One region of the Janthinobacterium sp. PAMC25594 genome, then DNA from elsewhere that is predicted to be linked to it. Evidence: predicted binding sites of a transcription regulator. Region 1 holds the regulator's gene; each other region holds the start of a gene.
What was found. Region 1 encodes LexA, which represses DNA repair genes until DNA is damaged. Its sites were predicted from a motif close to ACTGTATNNNNATACAGT; they were not measured.
Positions count from the first base shown of each region.

Region 2: a site for LexA is predicted at 1,365-1,382, ahead of KY494_RS24680 (error-prone DNA polymerase). Genes of this name have one in related genera too.
Region 3: a site for LexA is predicted at 1,102-1,119, ahead of KY494_RS21620 (DNA topoisomerase IV subunit B). Genes of this name have one in related genera too.
Region 4: a site for LexA is predicted at 905-922, ahead of recA (recombinase RecA). Genes of this name have one in related genera too.

Region 1 is NZ_CP080377.1:5,632,293-5,634,496, reverse strand. Features, by position in the region: gene rpsR (30S ribosomal protein S18) at 1-87, opposite strand, end outside; gene priB (primosomal replication protein N) at 113-412, opposite strand; gene rpsF (30S ribosomal protein S6) at 433-822, opposite strand; gene lexA (transcriptional repressor LexA) at 1,099-1,734, shown strand; gene KY494_RS25225 (cystathionine gamma-synthase family protein) at 1,801-2,204, opposite strand, start outside.
Region 2 is NZ_CP080377.1:5,488,361-5,490,564, reverse strand. Features, by position in the region: gene KY494_RS24680 (error-prone DNA polymerase) at 1-1,351, opposite strand, end outside; gene KY494_RS24675 (transcriptional regulator) at 1,517-1,867, opposite strand; gene KY494_RS24670 (DUF6516 family protein) at 1,864-2,204, opposite strand, start outside.
Region 3 is NZ_CP080377.1:4,819,969-4,822,172, reverse strand. Features, by position in the region: gene kdpA (potassium-transporting ATPase subunit KdpA) at 1-646, opposite strand, end outside; gene kdpF (K(+)-transporting ATPase subunit F) at 646-735, opposite strand; gene KY494_RS21620 (DNA topoisomerase IV subunit B) at 1,199-2,204, shown strand, end outside.
Region 4 is NZ_CP080377.1:4,614,643-4,616,846, forward strand. Features, by position in the region: gene KY494_RS20670 (sensor histidine kinase) at 1-32, opposite strand, end outside; gene KY494_RS20675 (response regulator transcription factor) at 29-763, opposite strand; gene recA (recombinase RecA) at 1,013-2,122, shown strand.

The DNA of each region.
Region 1 (2,204 bases):
CTTCTTGCGTTTGAACAAAGGGTTTTGCTGTTTGCGTTTTTCTTTAAGCTTGAGCTTATTTTTGTCGAACTTTTTACCGAATGCCATGTCAGGCTCCTGTATCTAAAATGCGCTAGTCAGAATTGACTGCACTAAAATCAATGATGTGAAACACCAAACTCTTGCTGTTGCGGCTCTTCCTGGCCAGGAAACCCGTGAACTGATACACCCCACCCAAGCTTGCCTGGCTGAACCGGCCTGAGATTTCGCCAGCGGCTAGCGCGGCAACATCAAACTCGGTCAAACGGGCAATTCCTGCTTCCATCTGCTGCGAACTGTGTTGCAATACTGCATTCACAATCGGCAGCCCTGCCGGGGTATAGCGCAATATTTCGCGCTCGGCAATGATGGCGGTAACTTGTAGCTGGTTCAGCGCACGATCCTGGTCAAGAATTAAGCTGCGGCTGCGACTGGAGCGGCTGCTGGTGCTTCGGTGCGGTGGCTTTTGGCCGCGTCTTCGCGTTGTACCGATTTCATCATCGGCGAAGGAGCTGTTTCAGCTTTCTTCATTTTAACGGTCAGGTGACGCAACACGGCATCATTGAATTTGAATGCTGTTTCCAACTCGACCAGGGTCTCGTTGTCGCATTCGATGTTCAGGCAGATGTAGTGTGCTTTAGGCAGCTTTTGGATCGAGTAAGCCATTTGACGGCGACCCCAATCTTCCACGCGGTGAACCGAACCGCCGCGGGTGGTTACGCTGGCTTTGTAGCGTTCGATCATCGCGGGCACTTGCTCGCTTTGGTCCGGATGGACGATAAAGACTATTTCATAATGACGCATGCAAACTCCTTCAGGTCGGATTAATAATCGCCCACCCCGGCGTCAAGACGGGTGTGGGAAGGTCAGCCGAAGATTATAACCGCCTTTTGCAAACGTTTCAATCATTCCTTCAACAAGCGGCCCGCGCACGGGGCAGGTCAGGCGTTTTTTCCTGCCCATTCCGGTATTTCGCACGAAATTCGCGCAAATGACGGAAATCCCCTTGCATAGTGGGCGATACTGTACAAAAATACAGACTGTTCATATAGACAGCATTTTAGTATGCACCCACCGCTCATGATCAAGCTGACAGCACGACAAGAACAAATCCTGAACCTGATCAAGGACGCGATTGAAAACACGGGTTTTCCTCCCACCCGTGCCGAAATCGCCAATGAACTGGGTTTCAAATCGGCCAATGCGGCCGAAGAGCATTTGCAGGCCCTGGCCCGCAAGGGCGCGATCGAGATTTCGCCCGGCACCTCGCGCGGCATCCGCCTGATCGGCGCGGCGGCCGAAGCGCAGGCATCGAAAGTGCCGGCGGCGCTGCTGATGTCGCTGCCCCTGATCGGCCGGGTGGCGGCAGGCTCGCCCATCCTGGCACAGGAAAACCTGGAGGCAAGCTACAACGTCGACCCGGCCCTGTTCTCGGCCAAGCCCGACTTCCTGCTGAAGGTGCGCGGCTGGTCCATGCGCGACGCCGGTATCATGGATGGCGACTTATTGGCCGTGAAGAAGGTCGACAGCGCCAAGAATGGCCAGATCGTCGTCGCCCGCATCGGCGACGAAGTCACCGTCAAGCGCTACAAGAAGACGGGTTCCGTCATCGAACTGCTGCCGGAAAACCCCGACTTCAAGGTCATCACCGTGTCGCCGGAAGATGAGTTTGCCCTGGAAGGTTTAGCGGTAGGCTTGATGCGCAGCTGGCATTAAGTTTTACGCGCAAAAAAAGGGCCGCGACAGCATGACTGTCGCGGCCCTTTTCATTTATCCGGATACTTATACATCGAGTGCCTGGCGGAAATCCTCAAGCAGATCCGCCTCATCCTCGATGCCCACGGACACGCGGATCAGGGACTCTGCGATGCCCATGCTGGCACGGCGCTCCGCACCCATCTCGTAGAAGATCGTGTGGGCGACGGGAATGACCAGGGTGCGCGTGTCACCAAGGTTGCTTGCCGGAATCGCCAGATTCAAACGATTGAGGAAATCGAAGCAATCGATGCCCTCTTTTAATTCAAAGCTGAACAGCGAGCCATAGCTGCGGAACAAGTCCTTCGCCAGCGCGTGCTGCGGGTGCGACGCCAAGCCCGGGTAATGCACTGCCGCCACGCGCGGGTCGGCGGCAAGCATCGTGGCCAGCGCCAGGGCGTTGGAACAGGTGCGGTCCATGCGCAAGGCCA
Region 2 (2,204 bases), 140 kb from region 1:
CTTTTTCCACGATGGCCAGGTCGATCCCCAGCGCCCGGCCGCTGTCGCGCAAGGCGCTCTTGGGCCGGTAGCTGATCACCACGGCCGCCAGCGCGGCCCGCTCGCGGCCGTATTTGCCGTAGATATATTGGATGACCTCTTCGCGCCGCTGGTGCTCGAAATCGACGTCGATGTCGGGCGGCTCGTTGCGCTCGCGCGACATGAAGCGCCCGACCAGACAATTGCCCCGTGCCGGGTCCACTTCCGTGATGTGCAGGCAATAACAGACGGCCGAATTGGCGGCCGAGCCCCTGCCCTGGCACAAGATGTTTTGCGAACGGGCAAAGCGCACGATGTCGTACACGGTCAGAAAGTACGCTTCATACGACAACTCGGCGATCAGCTCCAGCTCCTGCTCGATCTGCTGCTGCACGTTGGCCGAAATACCCAGCGGAAAGCGCATGCGCGCGCCCGCATACGTTTCCTCGCGCAGATAGGTCGCCGGCGTGTGGCCGTGCGGCACCAGCTCGTCGGGATAGTCATAGCGCAAGCTGTCGAGCGAGAACGTGCACAGGCCCGCGATGCGTACAGTCTCCGCCAGCGCTTGCGGCGGATACACATTGGCCAGGCGCAAGCGTGCGCGCAGATGCTGCTCCGCATTTTGCGCCAGCGCATAGCCGCACTCGCCCACGGGTTTACCCACGCGTATCGCGCACAAGGTGTCGAGCAAGGGCTTGCGTGAACGCACGTGCATGCACACATGGCCGACGGCCACCACGGGCAAGCCCAGCGCCTGCCCCGCGTCCTGCACGGCACTGCGGTGCGCGTCGTCCTGTGCCCGCTGCAACAGGCTCAGGCCGATCCAGCTGCGCTCGCTGCCAAAGGTGGACGCCATCCACTCTCCCTGCGCGCGCACGCTTTCCGGCGAGGCCGGATAGCTGGGCAGCAAGATCATCAGGCAGCCGGGCAGCCCCCGCAAATGGGCAAACTGCGCCGATGGCGCGGCGAAATCATCGGGCGTCAGCAGATAACGCCCCTTGGCCGCCCGCGTGCGCGCCATGGTGATCAGTTCCGACAAGTTGCCGTATCCATCGATATCGCGCACCAGCGCCAGCAAGGACAGCGCCGGACTGTCGTCGGCCTGCGTCAAATGAAAATGCGCGCCGATAATCAGGGGAAAACCGGCCCGCTTGGCCACCGCATGGGCACGCACGACGCCGGCCAGCGAACACTCGTCGGTGATGGCCAGCGCCTTGTAACCGAGCTGGACAGAGCGCGCCACCAGCTCTTCCGCATGCGAGGCGCCATGCAGGAAGCTGAAATTACTCAGGCAATACAACTCAGCATACTCGGGTAAGACTGCGCCCCACATGATCTACCTCAATACTGTATATAAACACAGTATAATATACTCATCCTGAGTCAAGTAGCCGGTTCCAGTCGGATAGTGTTCATTTTGAAGGGCGCACGGAGCGTCTGCCGGCCAGCGCGGGGCTTTGGCCTGTCGCATGACGGACCACATTGATAGTCCGGCAAATCAATTAACAACTATGCGAAACTCCGTCGCTGTGGCTACGGGGCGAACTTGATTTCGCTCCCGTTTCAATTCCACGATGCCGTAATTGGACATTGTTTTCAAGGTGCGTGACAGGTTGCTCGGTTTGCGGCCCGTTATTTCAGCCAATGCAGAAATGGATTCCGGTTGCGTTTCCAGAATCACGTGCAACAACGCCCGGTTTTCGTCGCTCAGGACTTCCGCCAGCGATTTGATCGAAGTGAACCAGACCTTGGGCTCATCCGCCTTCGGTTTATATATGCCGCGAGCGATGGCGAGCACGCGTTCGCGGATTTTCTCTTGCGGCATGATGCCAATAAAAATCGGTTTCATTGCTTTTTTACCTCCAGCAAAACGCGGTCCACGTCAGCAAAGAAATCATTGATGAGATGCTGCGCATCCTTGAATTCGTATGGCACTCCCTGATCTGACGGATGCCGGTGTTTATGGTCAAAAGCCACGATACGTCCCGCATATTTGAATTTCTTTGGCGGCTTTACCATGTGCGCATTGTCGTAACCGAGGATGCGTTTGCCATACGGTTCGTGCAGCGTCAGCGAGTAGCGTATGCCGTGAGGAATCTCATCCGACACTTCCGTCCGCCTGGCTTCTATCTTGATCCAATAACCGCCATCCTGGTCGAGGATGGAGCCATCCAGGTCCAGCAATG
Region 3 (2,204 bases), 810 kb from region 1:
ACGCCACGTGGTCGAGCAGGGTCACTTCCTTGTAAGCGGAAAAATTCTGGATCATGCCTTCGCCCATGAAGACGACGGACAGGGCCAGCGACAGCGGCAGCAGGATGTACAGCGTGGAACGCACCAGGTCGACCCAGAAATTGCCGATCGACTTGCCCGAGCGCGAGGCGAAACCGCGCACCAGCGCGAAGATCACGGCGATGCCGGTGGCCGCCGAAAAGAAGTTCTGGCATGCCATGCCCAGCATCTGGGTCAGGTAGCTCATGGTCTGCTCGCCGCCGTAGCCCTGCCAGTTGGTATTGGCGACGAAGCTGACGGTGGTATTGAACGAGGAATCGGGGCTGACGGCGCCCAGGCCCTGTGGATTGAGGGGCAAGAAGCCCTGCAGGCGCTGCAGGCCGTACACGAAAACGGCGCCCACCGTGTTAAACACGATCAGGGCGATGGCATAGCTTTTCCAGCCCATGGCCTTGTCGGCGGGCAGGCCGGACCAGCGGTACAGCAGGTTTTCCAGCTTTTGCAGCCAGCCCAGGCCGCGCACGGGGCCGTCGCCGGCCACCCTGGCCATATACAGGCCCAGCGGATAGCCGGCGGCCAGCAGTACGGCCAGGAAGGCCACCAGCAGCAATATCGATTGCGTCGTCATCACAGTTCCTCCGCCTTCAGCAGCGCCACCAGCAGGTACACGAGCAGGCCAGCCGAGACCACGGCGCCCAGCACATAAAACGCGTTCATTTGACGCTCCCTAATTTGTCGCAGGCGACGGCAAAGGCGGCCGCCACGACGAAAAAAACGGCAATCAAGCCGAGATACACGATATCCATTCCCACCCTCATTCAGGTTTGTTTTGATAGTGAGCAGATTAGCCAAAAGGGTCTAAAAAATTCGTAAAGACTGGGGAGGTGCTTGTAAACAAGATGTAAAAACGGCGGCTTTACCGCATAAAATCGTCCACAATGGGCGCCAAACCACGCGCACGGCGCACTGTTGTTGCCCTGGAGTAGCGCTATTGCTCGCTGGACAAGATAGAATGCGCGAGCGTCCGCACAAGGACGCCAAGCCTGCCGCACTGCCCTCTGCCAGTGACGCTGGACGGAATATACTGTATATTCATACAGTTATCGCCGCCGTTGTCACTGCGCCCCGCAGTGCCCTGGCCTGGCGTTCCAACCACTGTCTTTACTTAGCTTGAACACGTATGGCCACTAAAAAACCAGCATCCGACTACAGCGAATCATCCATCCGTGTCCTGAAAGGACTGGAACCCGTCAAGCAGCGCCCGGGGATGTACACCCGCACTGAAAATCCGCTGCACATCATTCAGGAAGTGATCGACAATGCCTCCGATGAGGCGCTGGGCGGTCATTGCACGCATATCGCCGTCACGCAAAATACGGATGGCAGCATCACCGTCGAAGACAATGGCCGCGGCATTCCCGTCGGCATCCACCCGGAAGAAGGCGTACCGACGGTGGAGATCGTGTTTACAAGGCTGCACGCGGGCGGCAAGTTCGACAAGGGTTCGGGCGGCGCCTACGCGTTCTCGGGCGGCTTGCACGGCGTCGGCGTGTCCGTCACCAATGCGCTGTCGACGCGCCTGGAAATCACCGTCTGGCGCAAGGAAAGCGACGGCAACGGCTTGCATCACATGGTGTTTGCGAATGGCGACGTGATCGAGCCATTGAGTTCCCGCCCCGCCCCGCGCGACGGGAAAAAATCCGGCACGCGCGTCACCGCCTGGCCCGACGCGAAATATTTTGATTCGCCGAATATCTCGCAAACGGAACTGCAACGCCTGCTGCGCTCGAAAGCCGTGCTGCTGCCCGGCGTCACCGTCACCTTGACCAACGCGAAGACGGGCGATACGCAGACCTGGCAGTACGCGGAAGGCTTGCGCGGCTACCTGACCGAAACGCTGGCGCAGGTATCGAATGGCGAAACCCTGATTCCCCTGTTCGAAGGCGCGCAGTACGCTGGCCCGGATTCGGAAGGCTTTGCCGAAGGCGAAGGCGCGGCCTGGGTGGTGGCGTGGACGGAAGAAGGCGCCATCGTGCGCGAATCGTATGTCAACCTGATTCCCACCTCGAATGGCGGCACGCACGAATCGGGTTTGCGCGACGGCCTGTTTGGCGCCGTGAAAAACTTCGTCGAAATGCACTCGCTGCTGCCGAAAGGCGTCAAATTGCTGCCCGAAGACGTGTTTG
Region 4 (2,204 bases), 1.0 Mb from region 1:
ACCTCGTCCGCTGGCGCTTCGCGCGCCTTCACTTGCTGGCGGGTCCGCTGGCCGGGACTGCCGCCTCGCCCGCTTCGGCGTTCAGGCGCGCCGCTTCCGAGTATTTTTCCAGGCAATAGCCGAGGCCGCGCACGGTGGCGATGCGCACGCCGCCCACCTCGATCTTCTTGCGCAGGCGGTGCACATACACCTCGATGGCGTTGTTCGACACTTCTTCGCCCCATTCGCACAGGTGGTCGACCAGCTGCTCTTTCGAGACGAGGCGGCCGGTGCGACCCAGCAGGATTTCCAGCAAGCCCAGTTCGCGTGCCGACAGGTCGAGCATCTGGTCGTTGATGTAGGCGCTGCGCCCCACCTGGTCGTAGCTGAGGGGGCCGTGCTTGATGACGGTGGCGCCGCCGCCGGCGCCGCGGCGCGTCAGGGCGCGCACTCTTGCCTCCAGTTCCGACAGGGCGAACGGCTTGGCCATATAATCATCGGCACCGAGGTCGAGGCCATTTACGCGTTGTTCGATGGAATCGGCGGCCGTCAGGATCAGCACCGGCAGCAGCGAGGCGCGCGCGCGCAGGCGGCGCAGCACCTCCAGGCCGGACATCTTCGGCAGGCCCAGGTCGAGGATCAGCAGGTCGAATTCCTGGGTGGACAGGGCCGTATCGGCCTCCTGGCCGGTCTTGACGTAGTCGATTGCATAACCGGACTGGCGCAGCGAGCGGGTCAGGCCATCGGCCAGCACGCTGTCATCTTCGGCAAGTAAAATACGCATGGTGCACTTCCTATGCTTGCAACATCAGGACATCTGAAGTGTGTATTGTGTTTCATTTTCCGCAAGGTGGATAGTTTTTGTGAAAAACCAGGCTTGTATTGATCTGTTTCAAAACAAATCCACGTTCCGCTTGCATTGATCACTGTTTTTTTATACAGTACTGTCTGTGTAAAGAATTTAACCCACTGGCGCTATCGCAGGCTGCCGGATTCCACTGAGTCCGCAACTGTAGAACGGCTGAAAGAACATATGGACGATAAAAAAGCTGTAGTACCCGCATCGGAAAAAGCCAAGGCGCTCGCCGCCGCACTGGCGCAGATCGAGAAGCAGTTTGGCAAAGGTTCGGTCATGCGCATGGATGCCAGCGCGGTGATCGAAGAAGTGCAAGTCGTGTCGACCGGTTCGCTCGGCCTCGATATCGCGCTGGGCGTGGGCGGCTTGCCGCGCGGCCGCGTGGTGGAAATCTACGGTCCTGAATCGTCGGGTAAAACCACGCTGACCCTGCAAACCATTGCTGAAATGCAAAAACTGGGCGGCACGTGCGCCTTTATCGATGCCGAGCACGCGCTCGACGTCGGCTACGCGCAAAAGCTGGGTGTGAACCTGCACGAATTGCTGATCTCGCAACCGGATACGGGCGAGCAGGCGCTGGAAATCTGCGACGCCCTCGTGCGTTCGGGCAGCGTCGACCTGGTCGTCATCGACTCCGTGGCCGCACTGACGCCTCGCGCCGAGATCGAAGGCGACATGGGCGATTCCCTGCCAGGCTTGCAAGCGCGCCTGATGTCGCAAGCCCTGCGTAAATTGACCGGTTCCATCAACCGCACGAATACCCTGGTCATCTTCATCAACCAGATCCGCATGAAGATCGGCGTGATGTTCGGCAGTCCGGAAACCACCACCGGCGGCAATGCGCTGAAATTCTACGCTTCCGTGCGTCTGGACATCCGCCGCACCGGCTCGATCAAGTCCGGCGATGAAGTGATCGGCAACGAAACCAAGGTCAAGGTCGTCAAGAACAAGATCGCGCCACCGTTCAAGGAAGCGCACTTCGACATCCTGTACGGCGCCGGCACCTCGCGCGAAGGCGAAATCCTGGACCTGGGCTCGGATGCCAAGATCGTCGAAAAATCCGGTTCGTGGTACAGCTACAACGGCGAACGCATCGGCCAGGGCAAGGACAACGCCCGCGCCTTCCTGCAAGAGCGTCCGGCGCTGGCCCGCGAGATCGAAAACAAGGTCCGCGCTTCGCTGGGCGTGCGTGAACTGCCGCCGCTGGCTGCTGAAAAGCCGGAAAAAGCCGATAAAGCCGATAAAGCCGCCGACAAGGCTGCCAAGGCGGAAGCCAAGCCAGAGTAGGTCGGATTAGCGCGGCAAAGCCGCGCGTAATCCGACAACACCACAGACGTCAACAATGTTGTCGGATTACGGCCCAAGGGGC